2 regions of the Sphingomonas sp. AP28 genome follow, and region 2 is predicted to be linked to the other one. Evidence: riboswitches for the same ligand, from Rfam matches in the RefSeq annotation. Region 2 holds a riboswitch; the other holds the start of a gene.
What was found. Region 2 has a riboswitch for cobalamin ahead of AC1MH0_RS02260 (HoxN/HupN/NixA family nickel/cobalt transporter). Riboswitches for the same ligand answer to the same signal wherever they lie in the genome.

Region 1: linked by a shared signal. The riboswitch ahead of AC1MH0_RS07335 (TonB-dependent receptor plug domain-containing protein) and the one ahead of AC1MH0_RS02260 (HoxN/HupN/NixA family nickel/cobalt transporter) in region 2 are both predicted to bind cobalamin.

What each region holds. Positions count from the first base shown of each region.
Region 1 is NZ_CM155283.1:1,614,813-1,622,587, reverse strand. It holds gene AC1MH0_RS07340 (TonB-dependent receptor) at 1-1,128, shown strand, start outside; cobalamin riboswitch at 1,425-1,624, shown strand; gene AC1MH0_RS07335 (TonB-dependent receptor plug domain-containing protein) at 1,741-3,639, shown strand; gene AC1MH0_RS07330 (ABC transporter substrate-binding protein) at 3,735-4,451, shown strand; gene AC1MH0_RS07325 (FecCD family ABC transporter permease) at 4,448-5,416, shown strand; gene AC1MH0_RS07320 (ABC transporter ATP-binding protein) at 5,407-6,186, shown strand; gene alr (alanine racemase) at 6,279-7,304, shown strand; gene AC1MH0_RS07310 (2OG-Fe(II) oxygenase) at 7,309-7,775, opposite strand, start outside.
Region 2 is NZ_CM155283.1:542,477-550,251, reverse strand. It holds gene AC1MH0_RS02275 (cobalamin biosynthesis protein CobG) at 1-327, opposite strand, end outside; gene cobN (cobaltochelatase subunit CobN) at 324-3,569, opposite strand; gene cobW (cobalamin biosynthesis protein CobW) at 3,578-4,627, opposite strand; cobalamin riboswitch at 4,727-4,939, opposite strand; gene AC1MH0_RS02260 (HoxN/HupN/NixA family nickel/cobalt transporter) at 5,166-6,215, opposite strand; cobalamin riboswitch at 6,397-6,611, opposite strand; gene AC1MH0_RS02255 (S9 family peptidase) at 6,673-7,775, opposite strand, start outside.

The sequences.
Region 1 (7,775 bases), 1.1 Mb from region 2:
CAATCGCTGAACCAGTATAATACGCCGGCTACCGGGCTCGGCGGACGGATCGAGATCGCTCCGCCGCTGGGCGAGAGCATCACGCTGCGTCTGGGCGCGGATGTTCGCGATGTCAGCGGGAAGACTCAGGAGCTGTATACGTTCGTCAACGCGGCGCCGACGCGGCGGCGCGAGGCTGGCGGGAGTACGACGACGACCGGCGTGTTCGCCGATGGGAGCCTCGTCGCGGGCGACTTCACTTTCAGTCTTGGCGGACGGGTCGACTGGTGGTCGATCGATGGCGGCTATCTGTCAGAGCGGCCGCTGGCGGGCGGCGCAGCGCTGACCAACCTGCGCTATGCGGATCGCGATGGCAGCGAGACGACCGGCCGGGCGGGCGTGGCGTATCAGCCGGTCGAGGCGATCACGTTGCGCGCGGCCGGGTATCGCGGGTGGCGATTGCCGACGCTCAATGAACTGTATCGACCATTCCGCGTCGGCAACGATGCGACCGCGGCGAATGCGCTGCTGTCGCCGGAGCGGCTGACGGGGGTCGAGGGCGGGGTAACGCTGACGCCTGCGCCGGGCGTGAGCATTGCCGCGACGTATTTCTACAACCGGCTCAAGGACGCCATCGCCAACGTCACGACGACCAATCCGCCGCAGGTGTTGCCGGGTGTCGCCACCTACCGCGTCCGTCAGAACCTCGACGCGATCCGCGCGCATGGGTTCGAGCTGGATGCGTCGTATCGACCGGGGCCGTTTGGCGTGCAGGCATCTTGGTCGCACACGAACTCGAAGGTCGAGGGTTCGGGGATCACCGCCGCGCTGGACGGCTTGCGACCGGCGCAGACGCCGCGTGACCAGGTGTCGGGGACGGTCGACTGGCGGCGCGATGCGGCGGCGGTGTCGCTGACCGTGCGGCATATCGGGCGGCAGTATGACGACGACCAGAACACGCGGGTGCTCGATCCGGCGACCACGCTGGATGCGTATGCCGCGCTCCCGATCATGCGCTCGCTGATGGCCGAGGTGCGCGGGGAAAATTTGTTCAACGAGCGCGTTGAGGCAGGAATCAGCGGCGCGAACGTCGTCGAGCGCGCTACGCCGCGGACGATCTGGGTCGGGTTGCGCTATGGGCTTCGGTAAGAGTCAATCCGCCCGCAGCCAGGGCAAGAAAGACAGCATGTTTCCCCGCGAAGGCGGGGACCCAGTCTGGGCTCCCGCCTTCGCGGGAGAACAAGGTTGAGGAGCGTGCCGTTTGGTACGAGTCACCACCCCGGCGAAGGCCGGGGCCCAATTGGAAAGGTGGCAATAACGAGCCACCGCGCTCCGTTATCGACGTCTCCCAATTGGGCCCCGGCCTTCGCCGGGGTGGTGCGATGGACCGTGAGCCTGCTGGCCCATCAGCAGGCTCCGCGTTGACCCGTGATTGGGGCGCGACTAATGCCACCACCGTGAAGGGTTCCCGGCGACGGGATCAAAGGGAAGTCGGTGCGCGGATATGTCCGCAAGACCGGCGCTGTACCCGCAACTGTGACCGGATAGCGGCCACCCCGATGATGCCACTGGGTTTCGACCTGGGAAGGCGGAGTGGGCGCGGCGACCCGGAAGCCAGGAGACCTGCCTCTCACGGTCGATCCACTGCGCGGGCGGGTGTCCGGCGCGGACGAGTGCTCCGGTCATGCCGGGTTTCCTCGAGCGAGAGACGTCTGGCCGCCCGGCGAATGGTCGCTGGCGGTTCCGTTTAGGACGCAGCCGATGACGAAATTCTTCCTTCTCCTGAGCGCCGCGGCGATCGCATCGCCCGCCTATGCGCAGGACATTCCCGACCCCGACGCTCCCGAAGTCGTCGTCACCGCAACCCGCGCCGCACAACCGCTGAGCGAGATCGGCCAGGCCGTGACCGTGATCGACCGCGCCGAGATCGAGCGCCGGCAGACGGTCGTCGTGTCCGACCTGCTCGCGACCACGCCGGGCGTCACCGTCACGCGCAACGGCACGGTCGGCGCGCTGACCAGCGTCCGCATCCGTGGCGCCGAGGCGGACCAGACGCTCGTCGTGATCGACGGCGTGCGCGTCAACGATCCGTCGTCGACCGGCGGCGGCTTCAACTTCGGCAACCTCCTGTCGAGCTCGGTCGAGCGGATCGAAATATTGCGCGGCCCGAACTCGGTGCCTTGGGGTAGCCAGGCGATCGGCGGCGTCGTCAACATCATCACCGCCGCGCCGACCGAAGGCGTGCAGGCGCGCGCCAACGCCGAATATGGCTATGCCGACAGCGTGTTCGCGAGCGCGGGCGTGTCGGGCAAGTCGGGTCCGGTATCCGGATCGCTGACCGGCGGCTATCTGCGCACCGACGGCATTTCGTCGGCGGCCAGCGGCACCGAGCGCGACGGCTACCGCCAATATGGCGCGACCGGGCGGGTCGGCGTCGAGTTCGCGCCGGGCATCGGCCTCGACCTGCGCGGCTATTTCGCCGACAGTCGCGTCGCGATCGATGGCTTCCCGGCCCCTGACTATGTACTCGCCGACACTGCCGAATATTCGAAGACTCGCGAGGCGTACGGCTATGCCGGGTTGCATGCCAACTTCGCCGATGGTCGGTTCAACAACCGCGTCGCGTTCACGATCGCTGACATCAACCGCGACAATTACGACCCGAGCTTCGGCAGCGATCCGTCGTTCATCGGTCGCGGCCGCAGCGAGCGTTATGAATACCAAGGCGACTTCCGCCCGCTCGACCAGGTCCGAATCGTCGCAGGCGTGGAGCGCGAGAACAGCCGCTTCAACGACGGCTTCACGTTCGCGGACACCGGCATCACTAGCGTGTACGGCCAGCTGATCGTCAAGCCGCTCGATATCCTCACGATCACCGGCGGCGTCCGCAACGACGATCACGACGATTTCGGCAGCCACACGACGTTCGGGGCGAACGCAGCGCTCGCACTACGCACCGGCACCACCGTCCGCGCGAGCTACGGGGAAGGCTTCAAGGCGCCGACCTTGTACCAGCTCTTCTCCGACTACGGGAATCGCGACCTCGATCCGGAGACCGCACGCAATTTCGACGTCGGTGTCGAGCAAGCCTTCCTCGACAACCGCGCCCGCGTCGGGGTGACCTATTTCAATCGTCGCACGCGCAACCAGATCGACTTCCGCGATTGCAGCCCGGCCGAATTGACGACACCCGGTTCGATCTGCGCCAATCGCCCGTTCGGCGTCTACGACAACGTCGCGCGCGCCGAAGCGGACGGCGTCGAGTTTACGCTCGCGCTGCGTCCGGTCGACGCGCTGACGCTGACCGCCAACTACAGCTATATCGACATCGAGAACCGCTCGATCGGGGACAATTTCGGCAATGTTCTCGCACGCCGCCCCAAGCAGACCGCAAGCGTCGATGCCGATTACCGGTTCGCATTCGGGCTGTCGGTCGGCGGCACCGTGACGATGGTCGGCGACAGCTTCGACGACGCCGCCAACACCACGCGCCTCGACGGCTATGCGCTGGCTGGCGTGCGGGCGGAACTGCCGATCGGCGAGCGGTTCGCGGTCTATGGCCGCGTCGATAACCTGACCGACTCGCGGTACGAGACGATCGCAGGCTACGGCAATTACGGCCGCGCGGCCTATGGCGGCGTGCGGTTGCGCCTGAAGTGAGGCGCGGGGCGATCCTCCTCGCGCTCCTGCTGGGGGGCTGCGCAAAACCCCCCGGCGCGGGAGTAGGTGGGGGGATCGTCTCGACCAATCCGTGCGTGGATTCGGTACTGGTCCGCATCCTGCCGCCCGCACGGATCGCCGCGATCAGCCATTATTCGAAGGATCCCTCCGCGACCTCGATCCCGATCGCCGTCGCGCGCCGGTTTCGGGGGATCGCCGGGACCGCGGAGGAGGTGATCGCGCTCCACCCAGATCTGGTCATCGCCAGCACCTACACGCCGCCCGCGACTCAGGCGGCGTACGCGCGCGCCGGTCTGAAGACGCTGCTGGTCGGCATCCCCGACTCGATCGCGGAGAGCCAGGCGCAGGTCACGCAGATCGCCGACGCCGCCGGCGCACCGATGGGCGGCGCGCGGATCAATGCCGAGATCGACCGCGCGGTGGCGCGCTGGAGCCGCAAGGATGGGCCAAAGGATGACATGCCGTCGAGCGCGTTGCTCTATATCAGCGGCGATCTCGCGACCGGGGGGAGCACGTTGCTGAACGACATGATGACGCGCGTCGGCTTCCGCAACGCCGCTGCGACCTATGGCCTGACGCACACCGGCACGCTGTCCGCCGAGACGATCGTGACGCAGCCACCTGCCGTCGTGATCGCTTCCGAGCGCGAAAGCCGCGGTACCGCGCTGCGCCACCGCCTGCTGCCGCGCACACCGCAAGCCGTCTTCCCGCGCGCCCTGATCAATTGCGGCGGCCCGACGATCCCGCCCGCGCTCGAACGCCTCGCCGCGATCCGGGCGAGCGTGTCGTGACCCGCAGGCTCAAGCTCGTCGCGCTGGTCCTGCTGGTGATCGTCCTGTTCGCCCTGTCGCTAGGTTGCGGGAAAGTCTGGGTGCCGGCCTCCGCCTGGTTCTCCAGCGACCCGCGCTGGTGGATCATCCTCGAGCTCCGCCTCCCGCGTGCAGTCCTCGGGCTCGCGCTCGGCGCCACGCTCGGACTGTCGGGCGCAGTCCTGCAAGGCTATCTCCGCAACCCGCTCGCCGATCCCGCCGTCGTCGGCGTGTCGTCGGTCGCAGCCCTCGCAGCGGTTGCGGCGATCGTGTTCGGGCTCGGCTCCGGCCCCGCAATCTTCGTCGCGGCGATGTTGGGCGCAGGCGGCGCGGTCGCCCTGCTCGCCGCGCTGACGTGGCGGTCGCCGAGCGCGATCACCTTCATCCTCGCGGGCACGGTGTTGTCGAGCCTCGCCGGCGCACTGACCGCGTTCCTGATCTCGATCGCGCCGAACCCCTATGCGGTCGCCGAGGTGATCGACTGGATCATGGGTGCGCTGACCGATCGCGGCTGGGACGACATCAAGCTAGCGTTGCCGCCGATGGTGGTCGGCGCGGTATTGCTCCTGCTCACCGGCCGCTCGCTCGACGCGCTGGCGCTGGGCGAGGCGGCGGCGCGGTCGCTCGGGACACGGATGGGCCGCGTCCGGTTGCTGGTGGTGCTCGGCACCGGCCTCGTCGTCGGTGCGGGCGTCGCGGTGACGGGCGTGATCGGCTTCATCGGGCTCGTCGTGCCGCATCTGCTCCGACCGATCTTCGGCCACCGCCCGAGCGCCTTGCTGCTGCCCTCCGCGCTCGGCGGCGCTGCACTCGTGCTCGCCGCCGACAGCCTGGTCCGCCTCGCACCCGGCGCGGGCGAAATCCGGCTCGGCGTCGCGATGGCGATGATCGGCGCGCCGTTCTTCCTTGGGTTGCTGGTCAGGGAACGAGGTCGCGCATGGATCTGATCATCGAGTCGCTGGGCGTAAAGCTCGGCAAGCGCACCGTCCTGAGCGACGTGTCCGCGCACCTCCGCCCCGGTCGAGTCACCGCGATCCTCGGCCCCAACGGCGCCGGCAAGAGCACGTTCGTCAAGGCCGCCGCCGCGCTCGTCGACCGCAGCACCGGCGACGTCAGGCTCGACGCACAGGACGTCGCGACGATGGACCCACGCGCACGAGCCCGCGCGATGGGCTATCTCCCGCAGGACGCAACGGTCCACTGGAACATCGTCGCGCGCGACGTCGTAGTGCTCGGCCGCCTGCCGCATCTCGGCGCGCATGCTGCTCCATCGCTCGAAGATCATGCCGCCGTCGACCGCGCGATGCACGATACCGAGACGCAACATCTCGCCGATCGCCCGGTCGGCGAACTCTCCGGCGGCGAGCGTGCGCGAGTCCTGCTCGCGCGAGTGCTGGCGGGCGAACCGCGCTGGTTGCTCGCCGACGAGCCGCTCGCCAGCCTCGATCCGTCGCACCAGATCGACCTGCTCGCCCGCCTGCGCGGCTATGCGCTGGGCGGGGCAGGCGTAGCGATCGTCCTCCACGACCTCGTCCAGGCGCAACGCGCGGCCGACGACGCGCTGCTGCTCGCCGATGGCCGCGTCGTCGCGTTCGGTCCTGTCGAAGAGGTGATGACTCCCGAGACACTCGGCCACGTGTTCGGGGTCCGGGTGGCGCCGCTGGACGACGGCAATCGCCGCCTGCTCGTCCCGGTCGGCCGCATCGACATCGGCTAGGGCGAGCGACGCGGGAGCCGGTCCGGTGCAGACGAGGTGAAAGATCATCGACGTGCGGAGCCCGGTTCACTATCCCGCGCCGGGTGATCGACATTCCCGCCCCGCTCCGCCTGCGCCTCGACGGCGACGCCCTCGTCCAGAACTGGCGCACGCTCGGCCGCATGAGCGGCACCGCGGCATGCGGCGCCGCGGTAAAGGCGAACGGGTATGGCCTAGGCGCGATCGAAGTCGCACGCCGCCTCGCCGATGCCGGCTGCCGCGACTTCTTCGTCTCCAACTGGCAGGAAGCCGCCGAACTCGCACCGCTCGGCCTGACGGTCTCGGTCCTCCACGGCGTCCGCGAAGAGGATATGCCAGCCGCCGCGGCCGGCTTCGCCCGCCCGGTCCTCAACACCCCCACCCAGGTCGCGCGCTGGAAAGCGGTCGGCGGCGGCGCCTGCGACGTCATGGTCGACACCGGCATGAACCGCCTCGGCGTGTCGGCGGACGACATCGCGGGGGGGCTACTCGACGGCGTCCAGATCGAAACGCTGATGAGCCACCTAGCTTGCGCGGATGAGGATTCGCCGATGAACGCGGTACAGCGCGACCGCTTCGCGGCATTGGCGGGAACTACGACGGCAAAGCGGATGAGCCTGGCCAACTCAGGAGGCATCGCGCTTGGAAAACAATATGCGTTTGACCTGACACGGCCCGGCCTTGCTCTGTATGGCGGCATCCCACGGCCCGAATTAAGCGATCTGATCCTGCAAGTGGTCAGGCCCGAAGCCCAGCTACTACAACGGCGTCGCGTTCCTACGGGTGAGAGCGTCGGTTACAATGCGCAATGGTCCGCGCCTGTCGATACCTACGTGGGGATCGTCAACCTCGGCTATGCGGACGGCTATTGGCGGGGGTTTTCCAATGCCGGGACAGCGTCATCTGTCGCGGGCGACGATCAGCCGGTTCTCGGGCGCGTTTCGATGGATTTGGTGGCGATCGCGCTGGCGGGGGACGAGGTTGAGGGGGACTGGGTGTCGTTCGACTATCGTCTTCCGGCGGCGGCGGCGGCCTCAGGCATGAGTCAGTACGAGTTGCTGACAGGCCTGGGCAGCCGGTTCGTCAGGCTGTGGAACTGAGCGGTCATGCCGCGATTTCGGGGCCGGTCCAGATACTGAACGGTCGCGCGCGAATCCATCGCGTGGCGAGCCACTTGACCCCGGCGGTGACGGGCTCTCCCGCATGTTGCGTCGCGGGGTCGATGGAGCCATCCGCGCGAACATTGTCGAATATGATCGCATCGCCGGTGTGCGGCGTCACCCTGAGTGCGTTGTTCACGAAATAGGTCGCGCCGCCGGCGAAGCCGTCGTTCAGATAGACGAGGACAGTCCGGATGCGCTGGTTGCCTGTGGCCGGCAATGCATCGACATGCGGGCGGAATTGCTGGCCGGGCTGGTAGCGCAATACCGATAACGCTTCGCCTTGCCGCCAGTCTGTCCCGGTGACGGCCGCGAGGCGACGGTTAAGCGCCTGGACGACCAGGGTCTCGCGGGTCGGGCCGATGACGGCGCCGTCGGATGTGCGGACCGGGTTGGCGACGTTACGCCCCG
Region 2 (7,775 bases):
GGTGTCGTCGCCCGTCCACCATTCCGGTGCGACGAGGATGTTCGCGCGCGCTTCCCGGATCGGATCGGGATCGATGAGGCCGAGATCGAGCAGCGTGTCGATCAACGGACGCCAGCTATCCTCGCGGACGCCGCGGATCTGGAGGTTCGCGCGGCTGGTGAAGTCGATCAGGCCGTTGCCGTGCGCCGCCGCCGCGTCGCACAGGCTGAGTGTTTGCTCGCGCGTCACGCGACCGAGCGGTGGGCGGACGCGGACCAACAGGCCGTCGCCGGCCATCATCGGGCGCCATGCGTCTGGGCACCACCCTTTCACGACAAATGCGCTCATGTCGGCAGGTCCAGCGCGGCGAGGATCGAGTTGCGGCGGGTCGGCCATAGGTCGGCGGCGTGGAGTGCGGCAAAACGCGCCTGCATCGCCGCGAGTGCGCCGGGGTTGGCCTCGGCGAGGAAGGCGTGGACGTCGTCGCGGCCCAGCGTCGCGTCGTAATAGAGGTCGATCAGTTCGGGACGGACTGCGCTGGCGAGATGCGCGAAGGCGCCGAGATGGTCGAGCGTCGCGGCGATCTCCGCACCGCCGCGGAAGCCGTGGCGCATCATGGCGTCGACCCAGGCCGGATGTGCCGCGCGGGCGTGGACGACGCGGGCGATCTCCTCGTTGAGCGGGCGAGCCCTGGCCTGGTTCGGATCGCGTGCGTCGAGATGGTAGAGCGTGGCGCTGCCCCCCGCGACCGATTGCGCGGCGGCGAAGCCGGCTTCGTGTGCGGCGTAATCCGCGGCGAGGAGAAGGTCGGTTTCGGGCAGGTCCTGGACGTGGACGAAGGCATCGGCGGCGGCGACCCGGTCACGGATGCCGGCGGGGTCGAAACTGTCCTGGCCCCCTTCCCCATCGGCGTCGAGGGCGTGGCTGGAGGCGGACAGCCACGCTTGGCCGGCCGTCAGGCGCGCTTCCGGCGTGTAGGTCTCGGCCGCGTCGCCCATGCTGAGGCCGTAGCGGCCGGGTTCGGGACCGTACACGCGGGCGGTGACTGGCTTGCCGACGAAGGGGTTCCAGTCGGCCGGCTCGTCGCGCGCGCCTAGGGCTCGAACGGCTTGGCCGAATATCGTGCAGAGCGTCGGGAAGGCGTCGCGGAACAGGCCGGATACGCGCAGGGTGACGTCGATGCGGGGGCGGTCGAAGTTCGCCAGCGGGAGGATCTCGACGCCCGTCACGCGGTCGGACTGCATGTCCCACACCGGTTCCGCGCCGAGGAGGTGGAGTGCCATCGCGAACTCCTCGCCGGCCGTGCGCATCGTCGCGGAGGCCCAGAGGTCGACGACGAGGTTGCGCGGGTAATCGCCGTGGTCCTGTAGGTGGCGGCGGGTGAGTTCATTGGCGAGTTTGACGCCTTGAGTGTGGGCGGCGCGTGACGGGACCGAGCGGGGGTCGGTGGTGTAGAGGTTGCGGCCGGTCGGGAGGACGTCGGCGCGGCCTCGCCATGGGGAACCGGAGGGGCCCGATGCGACGCGTTTGCCTTGGAGCGCCGACAGGAGACCGAGGCGTTCTGCTGCGCCGTGTTCGCCGCAGCCGTAGATGTGGAGGCCGTCGCCATACTGGCTCTCCTTCACGTCGCAGACGAACGTGTCGATCCGCGTGATCGCGTCGGCTTGGGACTGTGCGTCGTCGAGGCCCAGCGTGGCGGCGAGGCCGGTGGCGGTGGCTTCGTCGCGGATGTCGCGTTGCAGGCGGTCGCGGCGGGCGGGGTCGAGGCCGTCGGCGTTGGAGAATTCATCGAGCAGCGCTTCGAGGCGACCGAGACCGGCGCCGGTGCGCGTGCGTTCGAGCGGGGGCGGGACATGGCCGAGCGTGACCGCGCCGATGCGGCGTTTGGCTTGGGCCGCTTCGCCGGGGTCGTTGACGATGAACGGGTAGATGACGGGCATCGCGCCGGTGAGCGCTTCGGGCCAGCAGGCATCGGACAGCGCGACCGACTTGCCGGGGAGCCATTCGAGCGTGCCATGCGCCCCGACATGGACCAGCGCATCGGTGCCGCGCGTGCGGAGCCAGAGGTAGAAGGCGACATAGGCGTGGCAGGGGCAGCGCGAGAGGTCGTGATACTCCTCCGCGCGTTGCTTGGTGCGGCCGCGTTCGGGTTGGAGCGCTACGAGTGCCCCGCCTTGGTCGATCGCGGTGAAGGCGAAGTCCTCGTTTGGTTCGCCCCAGGTTTTCTGAAGGTCTTTCCGCAGGGTTTCGGGGAGGTGCGCGAGGGCTTTGCGGTACTCGGCTAGCGGCCAGGCAATGCGCGACGCAGCCAGATCAGTTGGGTCGGGGGTGATCGCGTAGCCGGCTTCGGCGAGGTCGGCGAGGATCGCCTGCGTGGAGGCGAGCGCGTCGAGACCGACGGCGTGCGCCATCTGGTATGCCTTGCCCGGATAGGTCGAGAGGATGATCGCGATGCGGTGGTCGGCGACGGGCTTGCTGGCCAGGCTGGTCCAGACTTCGATGCGCGCGGCGATGGCGGTGATGCGGGCGGGGTCGGCGCGGTGTTCGCGGCGGGTGTATTCGAGATCGCCGTCTCGGACCGCCGCTTCCTTGAAGCTGGCGACGCCGGCGAAGAGGCGGCCGTCCACTTCGGGGAGGACGACGTGCATCGCGAGGTCGGCGGGGGAGAGGCCGCGGGACGCGCCAAACCAAGCGGCGCGGTCGGAGGTGGCTAGCGCAATCTGGAAGACGGGGACGTTCGCGTCGTCCAGCGGTGTCTTGTCGTTGGCGCCGCGCGCGGAGAAGGCGGTGGCGTTGACGATCGCTGCGGGTTTGAGGGCTTCGACCCAGCGTGTCATCCAGCCTGCCGCATCCGGGGCTTTGAGCGAAGGCGCGAAGAGGCCGATGACGTCGAAGCCTCGCGCAGTCAGTTCGGCATGGAGCGCTTCGATCGGGTGGAGGTCCGCGGCGGTCAGGTACGAGCGGTAGAAGACTATCAGTATGCGGGGGCGTGTCGCGTTCAGGGCGAACGCGGCCGGGCACGTCACGCCGTCGTGGGGTTGCCAGCCACCTACGTCGGCGATCGCGCGGACGCCGGTGACGGGGCCGGCGTAAATGCCCGCCGCGAGCGCGAACTGGGCCAGTGCCGCTTGCGCCGCGACCGCGCCGCCAGTGTCACAGAGATGGGCCAGGCGGCGGAGCGTCGAGAGTGGAATGGTCGAGGCTGCGTCGAGGCGCGTGTCGATGCGACCGTCTGCGGCGAGGACGGCGAGCGCGATGCCCTTCTCCCGCGCGAGGTTTTCGACCTGTTGCAGGCCATAGCTCCAGTACGAGCGCCCGCCTATCAGCCGGATCAGGATGCCCTTTGCGCCCGCCAGCGTCTGCTCGACATAGGTGTCGACCGAGAGTGGGTGCTGGAGTGCGGTCAGGTTGGCGAGGCGGAGCGAGGGCAAGCGGCTTCCGGCGGCGTCCGCACGTTTCCAACCCGCGGCGAACGCGCCGAGGTCACCGTCGGAGAAGGAGAGGACGACGAGGTCCGCGGGGGATTGGGCGAGGTCCTGCGGGACCGCGCTTTCCTCCAGCCCGTGGGTCTCGCGGAAGACGACGTGCATCGTGGGCCTCAGCCGTCCAGCGCGGCCTTGATGCGGGCCTCGTCGATCCGGTCGTGCTCGGCGATCACCACCAGTCGCGTGCGGCGCGGTTCGCCTGCGCGCCACGGGCGGTCGTATTGCGTGCGGACGCGGGCGCCGACCGCCTGGACGAGCAGGCGCATTGGCTTGCCGGCGACTGCGGCGTATCCCTTCACGCGGAGGATGTCGGCGCTGCGAGCGAGCGCTTCGATCTTCGCGGTCAGGTCGGCGGGGTCGGCGATCTCGGCGAGTTCGACGACGACGCTGTCGAAATCGTCGTGCTCGTGATCGTCTTCGCCGTCGTGATGCGAGGGGCGGCTGGCGATGTCGTCCTCGGCGGCGGCGTTGAGGCCGAGGATCACGCGAGGATCGATGATGCCGTCGGTCAGGTCGATCACCGGGAGCGGCCGTGCGGACTCCGCGGCGATGACGGCGCGTGCCTTGGCGACGCCCTCGGGGCCGGCGAGATCGACCTTGGTCAGGAGCACCAGATCGGCGCAGGCGAGCTGGTCCTCGAATACCTCAGACAAGGGCGTCTCGTGATCGACGCTCGGGTCGGCGGCGCGCTGGGCGTCGAGCGCGGCCACGTCGGGGGCGAAGCGGCCCGCGGCGACGGCTTCCGCATCGGCGAGCGCGATGACGCCATCGACGGTGATGCGCGAACGGATCGCGGGCCAGTCGAACGCCTTCAGCAGCGGCTTGGGCAATGCGAGCCCGGACGTCTCGATCAGGATGTGATCGGGGCGCGGATCGAGCGCGAGCAGCGTCTCGACGGTCGGGATGAAGTCGTCTGCCACGGTGCAGCAGATGCAGCCGTTCGCCAGCTCGATCACGTTTTCCGCCGGGCAATCGGGGATCGCACAGCCCTTGAGGATATCGCCATCGATGCCGAGCGTGCCGAACTCGTTGACGACGACGGCGAGACGGCGGCCGTTCGCGTTGCGGATCAGGTGGCTGATGAGCGTGGTCTTGCCGGCTCCGAGAAAGCCGGTGACGATCGTGACGGGGACCTTTGCCAAATTGGGCGAACGATCGGACATTATATTCTCCTGCGAGCACACGCACGCACGACCATAGGGCCGCACGCGTTCGTCGCTCAGACGGAGTACCGTGCCGCGACCATCCCCTGGATCGTAGCAAGAGCGACCGTTGCGCTGGCAGGTCTCCTGGCTCGCGGGTCGAGGCTCGACGTACGCCTTCCCAGGATTTCACCCAGTGGCTGCCCTTCTCGTGAAGGGCGTGTGCGTCTCGCTCACCGCTTACAGTTGCAGGGACAGCCGCGGCATTGGGAGGAACTCCCGCACCGCATTCCCATTCAAGCCCCGAAGGGCACCGGCGCGATCTGTGAGGTTCGGTGAAACCGAGCCTTGGGGGTGGGTTAGAGGATTTCCGAGGGCGTGCCAATTCGCATATCGCTAGTTTCGAATCCTCCCCCGCCAGGGGGAGGTGGCTGGCGCTTGCCAGACGGAGGGGGAGGACAAGAGCAAACGTGATCGCCGCCCTCCCCCTCCGTCGCTTCGCGCCACCTCCCCCTGGCGGGGGAGGATCGAGCGCGCGTCCAACTCGGTGATGGCGGCGCTATCCGTGCACGACTTCGATCTCGTCGAAGCGTTTCCAGCGGTAGATCGCGAAGCTCAGCACCCAGCAGAGTACGAACAGGCCGATGATCGCGAAGCCGAGGCCGTTGAAGTTCTCGCCGAGCGCCGTGGCGACGTCCCATATCCCGCCGGTGAAGCCGAGCTTCGATCCAAGCAGCGCCAGCGTTTCGATCCCGCCGATCGCGATCGCGACGATGGCGGAGATCAAGGTGATCGTGATGTTGTAGTAGAGCTTGCGGATCGGCTTCACGAACGCCCATTCATAGGCGCCGAGCATGACGACGCCGTCGGCGGTATCGACCAGCGCCATGCCGGTCGCGAACAGTACGGGGAGGACGAGGACGACACCGATCGAGAGACCGTCGGCGGCTTGGCTTGCCGAGAGGCCAAGGATCGCGACCTCCGTTGCCGTGTCGAAACCGAGTCCGAACAGGAAGCCGAGCGGCGCCATGTGCCAGCTCCGCGTGACCAGCCTGAACATCGGGCGGAACAGCCGGGCGAGCAAACCGCGGTTGCCGAGGAGGAGGTCGAGGTCCTCCTCAACATAGGTGCCGCCGCCGCGGACATGGCCGAAGGTGCGCCAGACCGACCGGAGTATGATGAGGTTCATCGCCGCGATCGTGAACAGGAACACCGCGGAGATCACGGTGGCGACCACCCCGCCGACTTGCTTGAACGCCTCGAACTGCGACAGCGCGTTCGCGGTCAGTGCGATCGCGACGGCGGCGATGAGCACGATCCCCGAATGGCCGATCGCGAACCAGAAGCCGACCGCAACCGGGCGCTGTCCGTCCTGCATCAGCTTGCGCGTCACGTTGTCGATCGCGGCGATGTGGTCGGCGTCGACCGCGTGACGCAGACCGAGCCCCCAGGCCAGCAAGGCTGTGCCCAGCATTAGCGGTTGGGCGTGGAACAGCGAGAACGCCCAGCACCATGCGGCGATGTTGGCCGCGACCAAGCCTGCGAACATCCAGCCGATGCGCTTTCGGGTCGAAACCCGCGTCGGTCTTTCAAGTGTCAAAGTCGTCATGCACAAACCCCGAGCGTCCGACGAGGACCGGGGCCTGCCGCGAACGGCCGGGTCACGCGACGACCGGACGCCATGAGCGGCCGACGCACGACACCGATGCGGCCCCCGCCACATGGTCGTCGCTCAGCCAGTGTCACGCAGGCGGCGTTCACCGTGCCTCGGCCACCCCCTGGACCGGGACAAGAGCGACCAGACGCCGGCAGGTCTCCTGGCTCGCGGGTCGCTGCTCGATGCACGCCTTCCCAGGTTTTCACCCAGTGGCTGCCCTCGCGAAAAGGGCTCGTGCGTCTCGCTCGCCGCTTACAGTTGCAGGGACAGCCGCGGCATGGGACGGCGAACCGTCCGCACCGCATTCCCAATCAAGCCCTTCCGGGCACCGACGCGATCATGGGAGACGGCTGGAAGCCGCGTCCCGCGTGTTCGGTACCCTGCTTTGGGTCGCGTGCCAACGGTCGCGCTATTTCGCGAGGCCGAGCTGTTGCAGCATGAACGCCTGCCACTCCGAATTCTGGCGATAGCGCTCGAACCGGCCGGACTTGCCGCCATGGCCTGCCTCCATGTTGACGCGGAACAGCAGCGGGTTCGTGTCGGTCTTGAGTTCGCGGAGCTTGGCGACCCACTTGGTGGGCTCGTAATATTGTACTTGGCTGTCCCACAGCCCGGTGCCGACATAGAGCGCCGGATAGGCCTTCGCCTTGACGTTGTCGTACGGGGAATAGCTCAGCATGTAGTCGTACGACGCCTTTTGCGCGGGGTTGCCCCACTCGTCATATTCGAACGTCGTCAGCGGGATCGACGCGTCGAGCATCGTCGTGACGACATCGACGAACGGCACCTGCGCGATGATCAGCTTGTAGTCCGCCGGTGCCATGTTCGCGACGCCGCCCATCAGCAGCCCGCCGGCGCTGCCGCCCATCGCCGCCACGCGGTCCTTCGCCGCGTATTTCTGCGCGACGAGATAGCGGGTGACGTCGATGAAGTCGGTGAAGCTGTTCTTCTTGTTCAGCAGATGGCCGTCGTCATACCAGCCGCGCCCCATCTCCTGCCCGCCGCGGATATGTGCGATCGCATACACCACGCCGCGATCGAGCAGGCCGATCCGGCCGGGATCGACTGCCGGGTCGCTTGAAATTCCGTAGCTGCCATAGGCGTATTGGAAGAGCGGTGCGGTGCTGTCGCGCTTGGTGCCCTTGGCGTAGACCAGCGAGACGGGAATGCGCGTGCCGTCACGTGCGGGTGCCCATACGCGTTCGGTGACGTATTTCGCGGTGTCGTAGCCCGGCACCGGGGCGACCTTCAGCACGCGACGCTCGCCGGTCTTCGTGTTGACCTCGTAGGTCGTCGTCGGCGTCACGAGCGACCCATAGGTGTAGCGGACCCACGGCGTCGCGGTCTCCTCGTTGACGTCGAGCGACATGCGATAGGCGGGTTCGTCCGCGGTGACCGCGGTCGACTTGCCCGCATCGCTGAGGACGCGGATCATGCGGTTGCCGCCCTCGCGCTGGTCGATCGCGACGAACCCGTCGAACGGCTTGAAGCCCTCGATGAAGACGGTGTCGC